Regions from separate parts of the Parageobacillus sp. NEAU-HV-2 genome, predicted to be linked through region 2. Evidence: predicted binding sites of a transcription regulator. Region 2 holds the regulator's gene; each other region holds the start of a gene.
The links. Region 2 encodes Rex, which represses fermentation and respiration genes when NADH is low (regulators of the CRP and FNR family bind a similar motif). Its sites were predicted from a motif close to TTGTGAAATATTTCACAA; they were not measured.
Positions count from the first base shown of each region.

Region 1: AC1WMD_RS00295 (cytochrome ubiquinol oxidase subunit I) is a predicted target of Rex. The motif match lies at 3,280-3,297, and genes of this name have one in related genera.
Region 3: hcp (hydroxylamine reductase) is a predicted target of Rex. The motif match lies at 1,726-1,743, and genes of this name have one in related genera.

Region 1 covers NZ_JBXUJJ010000001.1:42,093-47,390, forward strand. Annotated here, with positions in the region: gene AC1WMD_RS00280 (heavy metal translocating P-type ATPase) at 1-657, shown strand, start outside; gene AC1WMD_RS00285 (SpoVR family protein) at 1,094-2,515, shown strand; gene AC1WMD_RS00290 (YidH family protein) at 2,779-3,156, shown strand; gene AC1WMD_RS00295 (cytochrome ubiquinol oxidase subunit I) at 3,472-4,821, shown strand; gene AC1WMD_RS00300 (cytochrome d ubiquinol oxidase subunit II) at 4,818-5,298, shown strand, end outside.
Region 2 covers NZ_JBXUJJ010000023.1:3,890-9,187, forward strand. Annotated here, with positions in the region: gene groL (chaperonin GroEL) at 1-237, opposite strand, end outside; gene groES (co-chaperone GroES) at 310-594, opposite strand; gene AC1WMD_RS18515 (CPBP family intramembrane glutamic endopeptidase) at 848-1,582, shown strand; gene AC1WMD_RS18520 (YdiK family protein) at 1,629-1,781, shown strand; gene tatC (twin-arginine translocase subunit TatC) at 1,784-2,530, opposite strand; gene AC1WMD_RS18530 (twin-arginine translocase TatA/TatE family subunit) at 2,551-2,703, opposite strand; gene AC1WMD_RS18535 (redox-sensing transcriptional repressor Rex) at 2,719-3,357, opposite strand; gene moaC (cyclic pyranopterin monophosphate synthase MoaC) at 3,347-3,868, opposite strand; gene AC1WMD_RS18545 (ABC-F family ATP-binding cassette domain-containing protein) at 3,988-5,298, shown strand, end outside.
Region 3 covers NZ_JBXUJJ010000013.1:20,835-26,132, reverse strand. Annotated here, with positions in the region: gene AC1WMD_RS16245 (alpha/beta fold hydrolase) at 36-1,049, opposite strand; gene AC1WMD_RS16240 (PadR family transcriptional regulator) at 1,115-1,630, opposite strand; gene hcp (hydroxylamine reductase) at 2,013-3,299, shown strand; partial or broken gene AC1WMD_RS16230 (transposase) at 3,424-3,792, opposite strand; gene AC1WMD_RS16225 (hypothetical protein) at 3,879-4,070, shown strand; gene AC1WMD_RS16220 (serine/threonine protein kinase) at 4,070-4,894, shown strand; gene lhgD (L-2-hydroxyglutarate dehydrogenase) at 5,171-5,298, opposite strand, start outside.

The DNA of each region.
Region 1 (5,298 bases), on a different contig from region 2:
CTTCCAAATAGCATCCAACCAGAAATAAAAGAACAAATTACAACCTTTCAAACACAAGGGAAAACGGTCATGGCGTTAGGGACGGAAAAAGAAATTCTGGCGTTAATTGCCGTGGCAGACGAAATAAGAGAATCATCCAAAGAGGTTATTCGAAAACTTCATCAAGTCGGCATTGAAAAAACGGTGATGCTGACAGGGGATAACCAAAGAACAGCCGAAGCCATTGGAAGACAAGTTGGCGTTTCGGAGATTAAAGCCGATTTACTTCCGGAAGATAAACTGAATTTCATTAAAGAGCTGCGTGACAAGTATCAAAGTGTGGCGATGGTTGGAGATGGTGTGAACGATGCACCGGCTCTTGCAGCTTCAACCGTTGGTGTGGCAATGGGTGGGGCTGGAACCGATACAGCCCTAGAAACAGCCGATATTGCTTTAATGTCTGATGATTTAAGTAAATTGCCATATACGATTAAATTGAGCCGTAAGGCTTTAGCAATTATTAAGCAAAACATTACCTTCTCTTTAGGGATTAAGGCATTGGCATTATTGTTAATTGTACCTGGTTGGTTAACGCTATGGTTAGCGATATTTGCCGATATGGGAGCAACATTAATCGTAACATTAAACAGCATGAGATTGCTAAAAGTTAAAGGTTGAAGAAGACATACAAAAAGACCAATTTATTTCGGTCTTTTTGTGTGGTTTAAAAATCAACAAAAAACAGTCAAAACCAAAAAGAAAGGCAATTACCCTGCTTTTTTTTGACAAAATTGATGTGAATTTAAGTTTTTTCATCTCAAAACGGAACCCTTTAGGCTTTTTCCAAGACTCTTTTGTTATTAAAAGTGAACAGTTAGGGGTGTAAAGAAATTCAGTTAACGGCTATATACTCTATTCTCTATCGTTTCAAATAGGGCCGGTATGATTCAGTGAAAGAACGTTTCATGGACTAACGAAGTTTATCCATTGCATTTGGACATAAGAAGGCCGAATAACCGTTTCATAACTTCAGAGAAATATAAGACAGACTTATACGTATCAAAACTCCTTTTTTCTCATACATTGTGATAAGAGGAAAAGGGGGGAGATGTGCATGCGACAAGATGAATTAAAGGAGTTGGAGCGGGCGATTGCTGAAATTACGGAAATCGCCGAAGGATTTGGGTTGGATTTTTATCCGATGCGTTATGAAATTTGCCCGGCGGATATTATTTATACGTTTGGTGCGTACGGTATGCCAACAAGGTTTTCCCACTGGAGCTTTGGCAAGCAGTTTTACAAAATGAAGTTGCAGTACGATTTGGGATTAAGCAAAATTTATGAGTTGGTGATTAATTCTGACCCGTGTTACGCGTTTTTACTAGATACGAATACGTTAATCCAAAATAAACTAATTGTCGCTCATGTGCTGGCGCATAGCGACTTTTTTAAAAATAACGTGCGCTTTAGCAATACAAAGCGCGATATGGTCGAAAGCATGGCTGCGACCGCCGAGAGAATCAAACATTACGAACACCAATATGGAAAATTAGAAGTAGAAAAATTTTTAGATGCGGTATTGGCGATTCAAGAGCATATCGACCCGTCATTGCTTCGTCCAAAATTATCGTGGACGTGGGAAGATACGGAAGTATACGAAGAGGAAGAGCCGCCAAAAATAGCGACGCCATATGACGATTTATGGAAGCTTGATGAAAAAGATCGTCCAGCTCCGCCTCCGCGCAAAAAGCGCAGGAAGTTTCCGCCGCAGCCGGAAAAAGACGTATTGTTGTTTATCGAGGAATACAGTCGTGAACTGGAAGACTGGCAGCGCGATATTTTAACGATGATGCGCGAAGAAATGCTCTATTTCTGGCCACAGCTCGAGACGAAAATCATGAATGAAGGCTGGGCGACGTATTGGCATCAGCGCATTTTACGGGAAATGGACTTAACAAGCGACGAAGCGATTGAATTCGCCAAATTAAACGCCAATGTCGTACAGCCGTCGCGCACAGGAATTAATCCGTACTATTTAGGATTGAAAATTTTTGAAGACATTGAAGAACGCTGGAATAACCCAACCGAGGAAATGAAAAAACGTGGGGTGAAGCCAGGGTCGGGACGCGAAAAAATTTTTGAAGTGCGTGAATTGGAATCCGATATTTCATTTTTGCGCAATTATTTAACGAAAGAGCTAGTGATGCGTGAAGATATGTATTTATTCCAAAAACAAGGAAAAGAGTATAAGATTGTCGATAAAGACTGGGAGCACATTCGTGATCAACTCGTGAACATGCGGGTCAATGGCGGGTTTCCGTACATTACGGTCAATGACGGGGACTATATGCGCAATGGTGAATTATATTTAAAACATTGGTATGAAGGGATTGAATTAGACATTAAATATTTAGAAAAAGTGCTTCCGTATATTTATCAGCTATGGGGGCGTCCTGTTCATATGGAAACGGTGGTGGAAGAGAAGCCTATATTATTTACGTATGATGGAAAAACAGTGCATCGGAAATATATATAATCCGTGTGACATAGAGCTGCTTTGAAGGCAGCTTTTTTTATTTGTTTGTCATTGCGTTTGTTTGTATACAATAAAAAACAGCAACAGTGGCTAGGAAAGGAGAAAAGGAATTTGTTCCACTATACAATCGAAGTGCAAATCGGGAATGTCAATTATAATTGCCTTCCCATCCCCTTATAGTAGACAGCTTGACGGAAAGGCTAGTATACTATAGGGGGTTTTTTATTCGTCAGTAATGTTTATGGAAGAAAGGTGTGTGGAAAATGAAGGAGAAAGCGCAAGTACCAACGGAAGACTCCAAATATATTCAACAGCATCTCGCCAATGAGCGTACGTTTTTAGCGTGGATACGAACGGCTATCGCTATAACAGGAATTGGATTTCTCATCATTAACTTGCATATCAAATCGTCCCATCATTCTTTATCCAACATGGCAGTGCAAATGATTGGAACGTTGTCTGTCGTAACGGGAGTGTGTACGGTTGTTTTTGCCACTATTAGCTATTTCCAAAAAGCAAGGCAAATTAATGAACAAACATTTCGTACCGCTCGTTTTCTTATTTGGTTTTTAGCACTTTTAGTGTTATTTGTCACACTGTTGTTTGGTTATTATTTTTTTGTTTCTTTGTATAAAGCATAAGAAAATGGTTATCATCATTGTCGATGGTAACCATTTTATTTTTGGGATCGATAAGCATAATGGATAAAAAATTGTATGGTATAAAACATTTTTACCTTTATAACTCTGTTAATCATGACAAATTTGTGAAAAACATCACAATTTCAGTATCTTGTTAAATTGTTGACAAAATAAATAAGAGCAAGAGGAATCAAAGGAGGAAAAAATGTGTGGAAACGCCAAGAAAAATGGCTTGTGATGGTTAGTTTTTTTGTTGCAGTGATTATGCTTCTGTCGATGGTTGGCAGATTGTTTTCATAAAGGGAGGATATTGCGATGTGGAAATATGATCCAGTTCTGTTTAGCCGAGTGCTTACAGAACTGACGCTGACGTTCCATATTATTTATGCAACGATCGGTGTCGGCGTCCCGTTAATGATTGCGATTGCTCAATGGGTAGGCATCCGCAAAAACGATGAACATTACATTTTGCTGGCGCGGAGATGGACGCGCGGCTTCGTCGTTACGGTAGCCGTCGGCGTTGTGACGGGAACGGCGATCGGATTGCAGCTGTCGTTATTATGGCCGAACTTTATGCAACTTGCAGGTCAAGTTATCAGTCTGCCGCTGTTTATGGAGACGTTTGCCTTCTTTCTTGAAGCGATTTTCCTTGGCATTTATTTATATACGTGGGATCGATTCGAAAATCAGAAAAAACATTTGTTGCTGCTTATTCCGGTTGCCATCGGTTCTTCGGCATCAGCAATGTTTATTACGATGGTAAACGCGTTTATGAATACTCCGCAAGGTTTTGAATTGAAAAACGGAGTCATCACAAATATCGAGCCGCTTGTGGCAATGTTTAATCCAGCGACGCCGACAAAAGTAGCGCACGTATTAGCGACAGCCTATATGACTTGTGCTTTTGTCTTGGCGTCCATCGCCGCTTGGCATTTAATGCGAGGCAACCGGCATATTTATCACAAAAAAGCACTGTATTTAACGATGAAAACAGCTTTGATTTTTTCACTTGTAAGTGCACTTGTCGGTGATTTATCAGGAAAATTTTTAGCTGAATATCAGCCGGAAAAATTAGCGGCGGCGGAATGGCACTTTGAAACGAGCACCCATGCGCCGCTTGTCTTGTTCGGGATGCTTGATGAAAACAACAATATAAAAAATGCGCTTATTATTCCAAACGCATTAAGCATTTTGGCGCATAATCATCCTGCCGCGGAAGTAAAAGGATTAAACGAATTTCCGAAGGAGGAAACGCCCCCGCTTTACATTCACTATTTATTTGATTTAATGGTGACGCTTGGCGTGTTTCTTACCGTTGTAGCGGCGGTTTATTGGCTTGGAAAAATATTTAAGTGGAAGTTTGTCGCGAAAAAATGGTTTTTCGGCCTGTTGGTAGCCTCCGGTCCACTTTCCATGCTGGCGATTGAAGCGGGATGGTATCTTGCCGAAGTCGGCCGGCAGCCGTGGATTTTGCGCGGTTATATGAAAACGGCGGAAGCGGCGACATCGTCAGCGCATGTCGATACGATGCTCATTTTATTTTCGATCTTGTATCTTATTTTAGGAATCGCGAGTGCGGCGGTGCTGATTAACATGTTCCGCAAAAACCCAGTCGAACGGGAGTTGGCGGAACGTTCAGGCCAGCAGGAGGTGATGGCGGAATGACGTTGGAGATTGTTGGCATTTCTGTTTTATGGCTGTTTTTGTTCGGATACGTTATAGTCGCCTCGATTGACTTTGGTGCTGGATTTTTCAGCGCATACAGCGATTTTGCCAAGAAAAAGCATATTTTGCATAAAATTATCCAGCGCTATCTTTCCCCGGTATGGGAAGTGACGAACGTGTTTCTCGTCTTTTTCTTCGTCGGCATCGTCGGCTTTTTCCCGAAAACTGCCTATTATTACGGCTCGATTTTGCTCGTTCCTGCCAGCATTGCCATTGTGCTTTTGGCGATCCGCGGGTCGTATTATGCGTTTCATACGTATGGCGGGACGGAAAGAAATTGGTATTTGCTTGCCTACGGGCTAACAGGGCTGTTTATTCCGGCGTCACTGTCGATTGTGCTGACGATTTCGGAAGGAGGATTTGTGGAGAAAAGCGGGGAAACACTCACTTTATTATATAAAGAGCTGTTTGTCAGCC
Region 2 (5,298 bases):
TTTGCTTGCTACTTCCGCAACAAGTTTTGCACCCATGTTTTCAAATGGGTCTTCCAATTCGATTTCTTTCGCGATCGTTACACCGTCGTTTGTAATTAATGGCGAACCGAATTTTTTCTCTAATACGACGTTACGGCCTTTTGGACCTAATGTTACTTTTACCGCATCTGCTAGTTTATCCACACCGCGTAACATCGCGCGACGAGCTTCTTCGCTGAATTTAATTTCTTTTGCCATACCCCGTTACCTCCTTATAAAATGGAATGTTGTTAAGTATTTTTTGCATATCTATGTTATAAACGCTGTCTATTAGCCAATAACAGCTAAAATATCGCTTTCACGTAAGATTAAGTATTCTTTGCCATCATATTTTACTTCTGTGCCAGCATATTTCGAGAAGATAATGCGATCGCCAACTTCTACTTCCGGAGCTACGCGCTCACCGCTGTCAAGCACGCGTCCTTTGCCGACAGCAACTACTCTACCTTCTTGTGGCTTTTCTTTCGCAGTGTCTGGCAATACGATACCGCTTGCAGTTTTTTCTTCTGTTTCGATCACTTCAATGACAACGCGATCACCTAATGGCTTTAACACGGAAAACAACCTCCTTAACATAATTTTCGCCGTTCTTATTAGCACTCATCTCAATCGAGTGCTAACACACTTATAATATTAATGAACTTCTCTTTTTTTTGCAAGTATGAAATACAAAATTTCTAAATCCTTTTCAATTATTTCATACTTCCATGATCTATAAACAGCGGCAGTCAATTTTTTTATATTTTTGTAAAAGATGTGCTAAAATACGGGAAGCATCACTATTTTGTTGGTAAAGGGGTAAGTTTTCTTGAAACGACAATATTGGTATGTCATTATTACGTATATCATCATGCAGCTGTCCGGTATTATAGGGGTTCCGCTTTTGCGCTTTCTCGGCGTGGGGAAACATGCCGAAAACAAGCTCGTTGCCGCACAGCTCACTTCTGGCTATTGGGCGGTCATTAGCTTTGCGATTGCGTTTTTGATTATTCTCTTTTTCTTGCGCGAGGATATAAAACAGCGGCATACTCGTTATCGCGTTTCCTTGCCTGTCGCCTGGATGTGGGCGATCGGCGGCGTCTTTTTAGCCCTGTTTGCCCAGAGCATTGCCGCTAATATTGAATGGCGTCTGCTTGGCATCGAACCGGGCTCGGAAAACACGAGACGAATTGTCGAAATCATTCAAGTCACCCCGATATTGATCATCGTTACTTCCATTATCGGCCCGATTTTAGAAGAAATTATTTTTCGCAAAATTATTTTCGGGACGCTATATCAAAAATACAACTTCTTCATTGCCGCGCTCATCAGTTCGCTATTATTTTCGGTAGTCCATATGGAATTGGAGCATCTGCTTTTATATGCGGCAATGGGTTTTACGTTTGCCTTTCTTTATGCGAAAACGGGGCGCATTTTCGTTCCGATATTCGCTCATGTTACGATGAATACGTTCGTAGTCTTGGTGCAAACATTGTTTGCTGATGAAATTGAAAAAATGATGCGGCAGGCAGAACATATACAACTCATTATTGGGGGCTTTTAATACAATGAGAAGGACACCATTGCAATTCGCTTTTGCCTATTTTCTGATGGGAGTACTATTTACTTACTTGTCCATTCAAAGTGCAAAAGATACGATTTGGAACTTTTTCACCATCTTCCTTGCCATCCTGGCTACGCTTGATTTTGGAGCAGCCATACGTCTCTTCGCATTCCACTTTCGCAATAAACCTCCCGTTTGATATCACGGGAGGTTTTCTTGTTCCTGTTGCGCCAATAATACTTTGCGGTAAGCCATTTTGGAGATCCAAATGCTTGCTTCATATAAAATCGAAAGCGGAATCATCACAATCACTTGTGATAATACATCCGGCGGCGTAATGGCCGCAGCTAAAATCAGCAAGGCCAAATAAGCGTATTTTCGTACTTTGCTCAATAACATCGGTGTAATCAAACCAAGTCTTGTTAAAAACATCACAACTACCGGCAGCTGAAAGACAATGCCAAACGGCAAGACGAGCTGAAGCAAAAATTCGAAATATTCATTAATACCGATGACTTGATGAATACCGAGGCGTTCCGCCAAATTTTGCATAAAACGAACGACAAACGGAAATAAGACAAAATACGCAAAACTAACGCCTGCTAAAAAGAGAAAAATCGAAAGCGGAATATAGCTTAACGTCACTTTTCGCTCTTTTTCATATAACCCTGGGCTGACAAACGCCCAAATTTGATAAAGCAAAACCGGGGCAGTAAGAATAAAGGCGATGACAAAGGCAAACTGAAAGTAAATTTTGATCGGGTCTGTCAAACGAAATGCATTCATCGTCAATTCTTTTGCTTCATCCGTATGCTGCAAATATAAAATGATCGGTTCGACAAAAAAGAAGCTCCCTATCAAGGCAATGCCAAAAAAAACAAGAACAATGATAAGCCGTTTTCGCAACTCTCCTAGGTGCTCATACACCGACATTTCTTTATCATTCATGTCTCAACCATCCTAACTCATCATTGGTCGGCTTTTTTTTCATCTTCATCGGCTAATCCTTTCGTCGCATCCTTAAACTCGCGGAGCGATTGACCGAGCGACTTGCCCAATTCCGGAAGTTTTTTTGTTCCAAACAATAATAAAATGACAAGCACGATTAATAAATATTTCATGTTTTATTCTCTCCTTTATTCAAGCGGATAGTTTTTCAAAAAATAAACGAGCGACTGCAATTCGACCGCTAAGTCGATATGGTGGACGCGAATATGCTTCGGTACGTTCAAGCGCGCCGGCGTAAAATTTAAAATCCCTTTAATTCCTTTTTGGACAAGACGGTCGGTAATCCATTGGGCGACATGGGCAGGCACCGTTAAAATCGCTACTGGAATTCCCTCGTGAAGACGGTCTTCTAATTCATCCAAATGATAGACGGGCACCCCGCCGACTTCTGTACCGACTTTCCTTTCATCTACGTCAAATGCCATCACAATTTTCGTATTATTGTTTTTCGAGAAATTATAGTTTAAAAATGCGGTGCCTAAGTTCCCGACTCCAAATAACGCAACTTCCGTTATCTCGTCTTGATCGAGCGTTTTCCGGAAAAATGACAACAAATAGTTGACATTATATCCGTATCCCTTTTTGCCAAGCGCGCCAAAATAAGAAAAATCGCGGCGGATCGTCGCAGGATCGACTTTAACCGCCTCGCTCAGCTCGGCAGAAGAAACGCGTTGTTTTCCGGAAGCGTGTAAATTTTTTAAAAAACGATAGTATAACGGCAAACGTTTGGCCGTTGCTTGCGGAATTTTTGGCTGTTCATTGCTCATCGATAAATCCCCCAGCACTTCTCTTTTTGCGTTGATAATGTCCTGACTTTCCACCCATTTTCTCTACTAAATAGGTTGGGCCAATCACCATTCCTTTATCAAGCGCCTTGCACATATCATATACTGTCAGCGCACATACAGAGGCGGCCGTTAGCGCTTCCATCTCTACCCCTGTGCTTCCTTTTGTTTTCACTGTTACGGTAATCAACAATTGATACAACGCTTTTTCTTCTTCGACATGCCAGGCAAACTGAATGTCGACACCTTTTAGCATAAGCGGATGGCACATCGGAATGAGATCGGCTGTTTTTTTCGCCGCCATAATGCCCGCCACTTGCGCAACGGCAAGCACATCCCCTTTTTCGATCGTCTTGTTTGTCATTTTTTCATAAATTTCCTTATTGACGGTCACACTTGTTTGCGCGGTCGCCATGCGGACCGTATCCTCTTTGTCCGTAATATCGACCATTTTTGCTCGGCCTTGTTCATTGAAATGGGTAAATGTTGACAACGTAATCTCCTCCACTTATAAACTATACACTATTTTTCGTCATCTGTCTTTTATCGTTTTATTGCGATAGGAAAGTAACTTACGCTACACTATTATTGTTAAACGCGAGGTGAAAAACAATGATCATTTTACAAGTGAATCAACTGACAAAATATTTTGGCGCTGACCTTATTTTATCGAATATAAAATTAGAAATACAATCCAAAGACCGAATTGCGCTCGTCGGAAGAAACGGAGCAGGAAAATCGACGCTATTAAAGATCATTGCCGGTGAAATGTCTTACGATAGCGGAGAGATTATGAAACCAAAAGAAGTAACGATCGGCTATCTCGCTCAGGACAGCGGTCTTCACTCTTCGTTGTCGATTTGGGAAGAAATGATGACAGTATTCGCCCCATTAAAGGCCATGGAAAAGCAATTGCGCGCGCTGGAAATGCAAATGGGCGATCCTGATTTGCTCGCAGATGCATCCCGTTATGAAAAATTATTAAAAGAATACGACACGCTACAAGAGCGTTATAAAGAACAAGGCGGTTACCAATACGAAGCCGATATCCGCTCCATTTTACACGGTTTGCAGTTTTCTAAGTACGATTATATGACAACTCCTGTCCAATCGTTAAGCGGCGGACAGCGAACGCGGCTGGCGCTCGGAAAATTGCTTTTAACGAAACCCGATTTGCTTATTTTGGACGAGCCGACCAACCATTTAGACCTCGAAACATTAACATGGCTTGAGCAATATTTACAAACGTATCCTGGCGCTATTTTAATCGTCTCCCATGACCGCTACTTTCTCGATAAGGTCGTCACTCAAGTATTCGAGCTATCGCGCTCGACATTAAAGCGGTATAGCGGAAATTACAGCCGCTACTTAGAGAAACGGGCAGAGGAATACGAACGGGAACGAAAACTATATGAAAAACAGCAAGAAGAAATTGCAAAGCTGCAAGACTTTATTCAACGCAATATCGCCCGCGCTTCGACAACCAAGCGCGCGCAAAGCAGAAGAAAACGGCTAGAAAAAATGGAAAGAATGGAGAAGCCAGTTGGGGATGAAAAAGCTGCCTCATTTTCCTTCGAAATCGAGCGGGAAAGCGGCAATGACGTGTTAATCGCTGAAGATGTCGCAGTGGGATATGATGCAGATCAGCCAATTATTCATAATGTTCGCTTTCGCATCACGCGCGGGGAAAGCATCGCTCTGATTGGTCCGAACGGAATCGGCAAATCCACGTTGTTAAAAGCGATTGTCAACAAACTCCCGCTGCAAGCAGGGCGTTTCCGCTACGGCTCAAACGTGCAAATCGGCTACTATGACCAAAACCAGGCCGACTTGTCCTCGAATAAGCGTGTGCTCGATGAACTTTGGGATGAATATCCCGATAAAACGGAAAAAGAAATCCGCACCGTGCTCGGGAACTTCTTA
Region 3 (5,298 bases), on a different contig from region 2:
TTAAACGACTTTTTGGTCACTCAACAGATTGGTAATTATCCCGCCTTTTTGTTTTCATTTGCTAGAACTTGAACTAATTGCTCGTAATAGCGTTCGGGTTCTTCATAATGAGGCATATGACCGGAATTTTCAAACCAAACGATCTTTTTATACGGTGCATCAAGATGATTCATATAGTCTTCTGCGAGTTCAAATGGACAAGAGTAATCGTGTTTTCCTAAGAAAAAATAGACTGGAATTTCAACTTTTGGTACGAGACGACGTAGATCTGTTTGGAGAAGTTCTTGATGAAGATGTTTTACACTGAAGAGAGCGCCTCTGAAGAAATTGATTTTATCGACTAGGCTGTATTCAGGTGCGGAAAATATCCATTTAAATACTTCTCTACCATTGCGACTATGCATTTTACCTCCGAACTTTTCAAGCCAGACAGAATACTTCCAAAGTCCTTTTAAGAAATTGTTGAAAGGCGGCTTTCCAATAGATTTTAATTCACGGATTGCTTTTTGATTTCCGGTTTCTATCGCTTTTTTCATAACATAATCATAAGAAATCATCAAATTATCTTGGAGACCTACTGCTTGAGCTAATCCAATGTAGGCATGAAAATAATGAGGATATTGTTTTATCATTAACATGCCAAGCAATGTACCAAATGAGTGGCCATGTAAATAAAATTTCTCGTGCTCTTTATTTAATTTCTTTTTAACATAATGAATCACTTCTTCGGCATCAGATATAAATTGCGCCAAGTTCATTGACTCAGGTTTAATCCGTTTGGAGTAAGACTTTGCTGCGCCACGTTGATCCCAATTAACGATTGTAAAATGCTTCTCTAGCGGTCTGTTTAGTACATGGGATAAATACATTTCACTTTGACCAGGTCCACCATGTATCATAAACAAAACAGGGTTGTTTATATTTTCACCACGGATTAATATAGCTTGCTCAATGCCTCCTATTTTCACTTTTTCAAGAGACACGATGCTGTTCTTTTTTACGTTTCCAGATTCATCAACAATCAGTCTTTCTTTAACAAATAAATTCATTTGTACATCTCCTTTTCTGTTATTATAGCTTGGATATCCAATATTGGATATTTACTTAAAAAAAATTAGTGATTAGCTAAATACGAAATTGTTTTTTTGATTAACTGAATGTCCGATTCAATGATTTGTATCGTATGATCAAAAGCATACTCCATAATGGGATTATATGCAGTTGTTTTTGATTTGTTTGCTTTTCCCGTTTCCCATTCAGCCTTTATTTTTTCTAAATTAGCTAGGTTTTCTTCTAATATGGACAGTGCTTCTTCTTTTGGTAATTGATGAATCATTGCCAATGAGAGCATAAAGTCAGATTTTAATGAATGTGGCTGAAGCTTTAAGTTGTCTCTTAATAACTTTTGATAAAGCTCTTCACCGGACTCAGTGATGGCATAAACCTTTCGAATTCGTGCTCCAGTTCGTTCTTCTTTTACGACCTTAATTGTTCCTTCTTCTTCCATCTTATTTAATGCATAATAGATTGAACCTGACAGTACATTTGCCCACTGATCGACTCTGCTCTCTTGAATAATCGTCTGTATCTCATACCCATGCATTTCTTTATTTCGTAGAAGTCCTAAGATGATTAACTTTGAAATGGCTCATACCCCCTAACTTGGATATCCAACATTGGATAATTTAATAATAATTGTTCTAGTTATTTATGTCAATACATATTTTGTTAATTTTTTGATAAATGAAACGAAGATAAAGTCGTGAAAAATAGATACTTATCCCACAATCGCGCCGCTGATTGTTGCAGACTTACTTAAGTAACTGTCTTAATCCCTCTGTCATTTGTTCGACCAACTCTGGTCTTCCGTCTTTTACTTACTATATACTCACTGTTAGCCATCATTCATTTTTTCTCCATATTTCGATTTGAAGTGTGATATAAATCACTTATGTTGGAAGCCTTTTCTTGTATTTTTAAAGTGTCAAACTATTATTTAGGGAGGGGAAGCAATGTTTTGCCATCAATGTGAACAAACGCCAAAGGGAGGCTGCACCGTCGTTGGTGTATGCGGAAAAGATGAAACAATTGCAAGTTTACAAGACACCATCGTATTTGCTTTAAAAGGAATTGCAGCGTATCGTACACACGCTCATCAACTCGGATACACAGATCCTTTCATTGATGCAACAACACACGAAGCGCTCTATATGACATTGACAAATTCAAACTTTAACGTTCAAGAACATCTCGATATGGCCATGAAAGTTGGAAAAGCAGCGATCCGTGTCATGGAATTGCTCGACCGAGCGCATACCGAAAAACTCGGTATTCCTCAACCGGTGCGTGTGACGCAAAATAAAATTGAAGGCAAATGTATTCTTGTTACAGGACATAACTTACTTGCACTAGAAAAATTACTTAAGCAAACGGAAGGAAAAGGGATCAATATTTATACACACTCCGAAATGTTACCGGCTCACGGTTACCCTGAATTAAAAAAATACCCACATTTAAAAGGAAATGTTGGGAAAGCATGGTACGATCAGCGTCGCTTATTTGAAAAATTCCCAGGTGCTATTTTAGCGACGACAAACTGTGTCATGCCCGTAAAAGGAACGTACTCCGATCGAATGTTCTCGTATGATGTCGCTGGATTGGAAAATGTCCGAAAAATTGAAAACGATGATTTTACTCCATTGATCGAAAAAGCGTTAGAACTTCCTGAAGCGAATATTGAATCCGATGAAACATTGTTAACTGGATTCCATCATGAGACGGTCATCGGCATCGCTCCAGAAATTATTCAAGCGGTAAAAGACGGTAAAATTCAGCGATTTTTTGTGATTGCTGGGTGTGATGCACCTGGAAAAGGCGGTGAATATTACCGTTCATTAGCAACGTCACTGCCGCCAGAAACCGTTATTTTAACGACATCATGCGGAAAGTTCCGCTTCAACGATATTGATTATGGAGTAGTGCCTGGAACGAACATCCCTCGCTACATTGATTTAGGTCAATGTAACAACTCGATTTCGACAGTAAAAATTGCAATGGCACTTGCAGACGCATTAGGCTGTGAAGTGAACGAACTTCCACTAAGCATTGTTCTTTCTTGGTTTGAGCAGAAAGCGGTTGCAATTTTACTCGGTCTTTTCAGTCTGGGCGTTCAAGACATTCGCATCGGTCCGAAAGCACCGCATTTTATTTCTGAAGGTGTTTTGCGCGTATTACAAGACATGTTCGGATTGAAACTGATCGGTGATGTTAAAGAAGATATGCAGGCGATGCTTGCTTAAAAGTAAAGAGGCTGGCTCAAAAGGTCGCTGAATCAACCTTTTGAAGCTAGCCTCTTCTTTCTTTTTTCTTTTTTGGATATTATTGGATATTGTCAAAAAAATCGCTTCTGACTCTTTCTTTTTCTTACTGTTTTTTTCTTGTCGGATCGGTGGTTGCCGCCCACTTTTCAGATTGTGGGCAGCACAAACTAGACCCCACTCCAAGGTGATTTTTGGGAGGCCTCTCAGTGAAAACCGATGAAATTGCTGATTATGCTTGATTTACCCAAACACTGGCTCTGCTTCGGTTTGTCGCTTCCGGTACCTGCTTCGTGGCTCTTTCCTCTGTTGCCAACCGTTCCCAAATTTCCTGCCGTTGTTTTTGGTTTTAGGGGGAGACGGTGATGGTTTTTGTTTCTTTTCCTTTCGCGCACTCGGCCTGAAACGGGCATCCCATGCAAGCTGTACAGTGATACGTGCGTTTGACCGTTCTCCAGTTTTGGCCAGTCTTTCTGGAAATGCGGACATGAATCATGAAACTTCCTTATTTCTATTTCGTATATAAATATAAAGTAATCTTATCGTAAAGGAGAAGATCATATGTTAAAGAAAATTATCAAAGCACTGTTGAAAGAACACTTGCTTCATCAGCAATACCATAAAATGCATTACAGCAGCAGTGACCATTATCCGAAGCATTATACGAATATCCATCCTTCCCACTACGGTCATAAGTATTATAAAAAGAAACATCATAGCGGCAGTTTCTTTTCAAGCTTTTTCGGAAGCTAATGATGCGTTTTTTGTATCGTCACCCCGCGCTTGCTCGCTTATTCGAACGGCCGTATCGAAAAGGGAAGGTTATTCGGCGCCGCTATCAAATTATAGCAGAGCTTGGGATGGGAAGCTATGGCATTGCTTACGTGGCCAACGACTTACAGACAGGCAGGAAAGTCGTTGTCAAACAATGCCGAAAAACAAGAAGGAAAGAAAGTGAGCTGTCCTTCCAGCGGGAAGCGGATATATTAATGCGGCTTAAGCATCCGCAAATTCCATCGTTATATGACACGTTCCTGGAAAATGGAACGCCCCATCTCGTAATGGACTATGTCCAAGGAGAAACAGTCGAAGCGCTTATTTTCGAAAAGGGAAAAACGTATACAGAACGAGAAGCATTTCAATTACTGCGGGATGTGCTCGCCGTAGTCGAATATATTCATGCCAACAACATTGTCCATCGCGATTTGCGCATTCCAAATATTTTGTTGCGCGACGGTACCGTATTTGTGATCGATTTTGGATTAGCGCGTTTTTTTGGTGAGTCCGTTCCTCACATCGAAACGTATGTGTCCGAAAAAAAGCTGCGGCGCGATACTCATCCAAAAAGCGACTTTTACGCATTAGGGCACTTTACCCTATTTTTGTTATATTCCTCGTACGAGCCGAAAACACAGGAAGAAAAAAGTTGGGAAGAGGAGCTGTCCATTTCCGAAGACGCCCGTTTCATACTGCGGAAAATGCTGCAAATTGATCAACCATACGATGATATTTACACGCTAATAAACGATGTAGATCAGCTGATTGGAAATGGGCCGAAACGCATTATTGTTTCATAGTGGTATAAATGCTGGCGCGTGGGTGAACCAACAAAAACCGTTATCACTAGTCCATTTCAACCTTTTATCAAAGTATCAAGGATGTTTTTCGAGATTGGGCAGTTTTGCCCAATCGTTTATTTATGTTGGCGCATGCTATGCGGCTGCCAGATTTACATGGAATGGTGGAAAAGACCAATCAAAACGAAAAAACTTTTGATCGTCAGGTGTTGAGCCGATGATAAAACCCGCTGAAAATCAAGCGGGTTTTTGTGTTAGTCTTATCATTTTCTCCTCTTAACCAGCGATCAACGCCAAATCCGCCACCCGGCGGGCGATCTCTTCACCAATTGGGAGACAAGCCGTCGCGGCGGGTGAAGGAGCGTTCAACACATGAACCGTACGTTTCGTATTAATAATGTAAA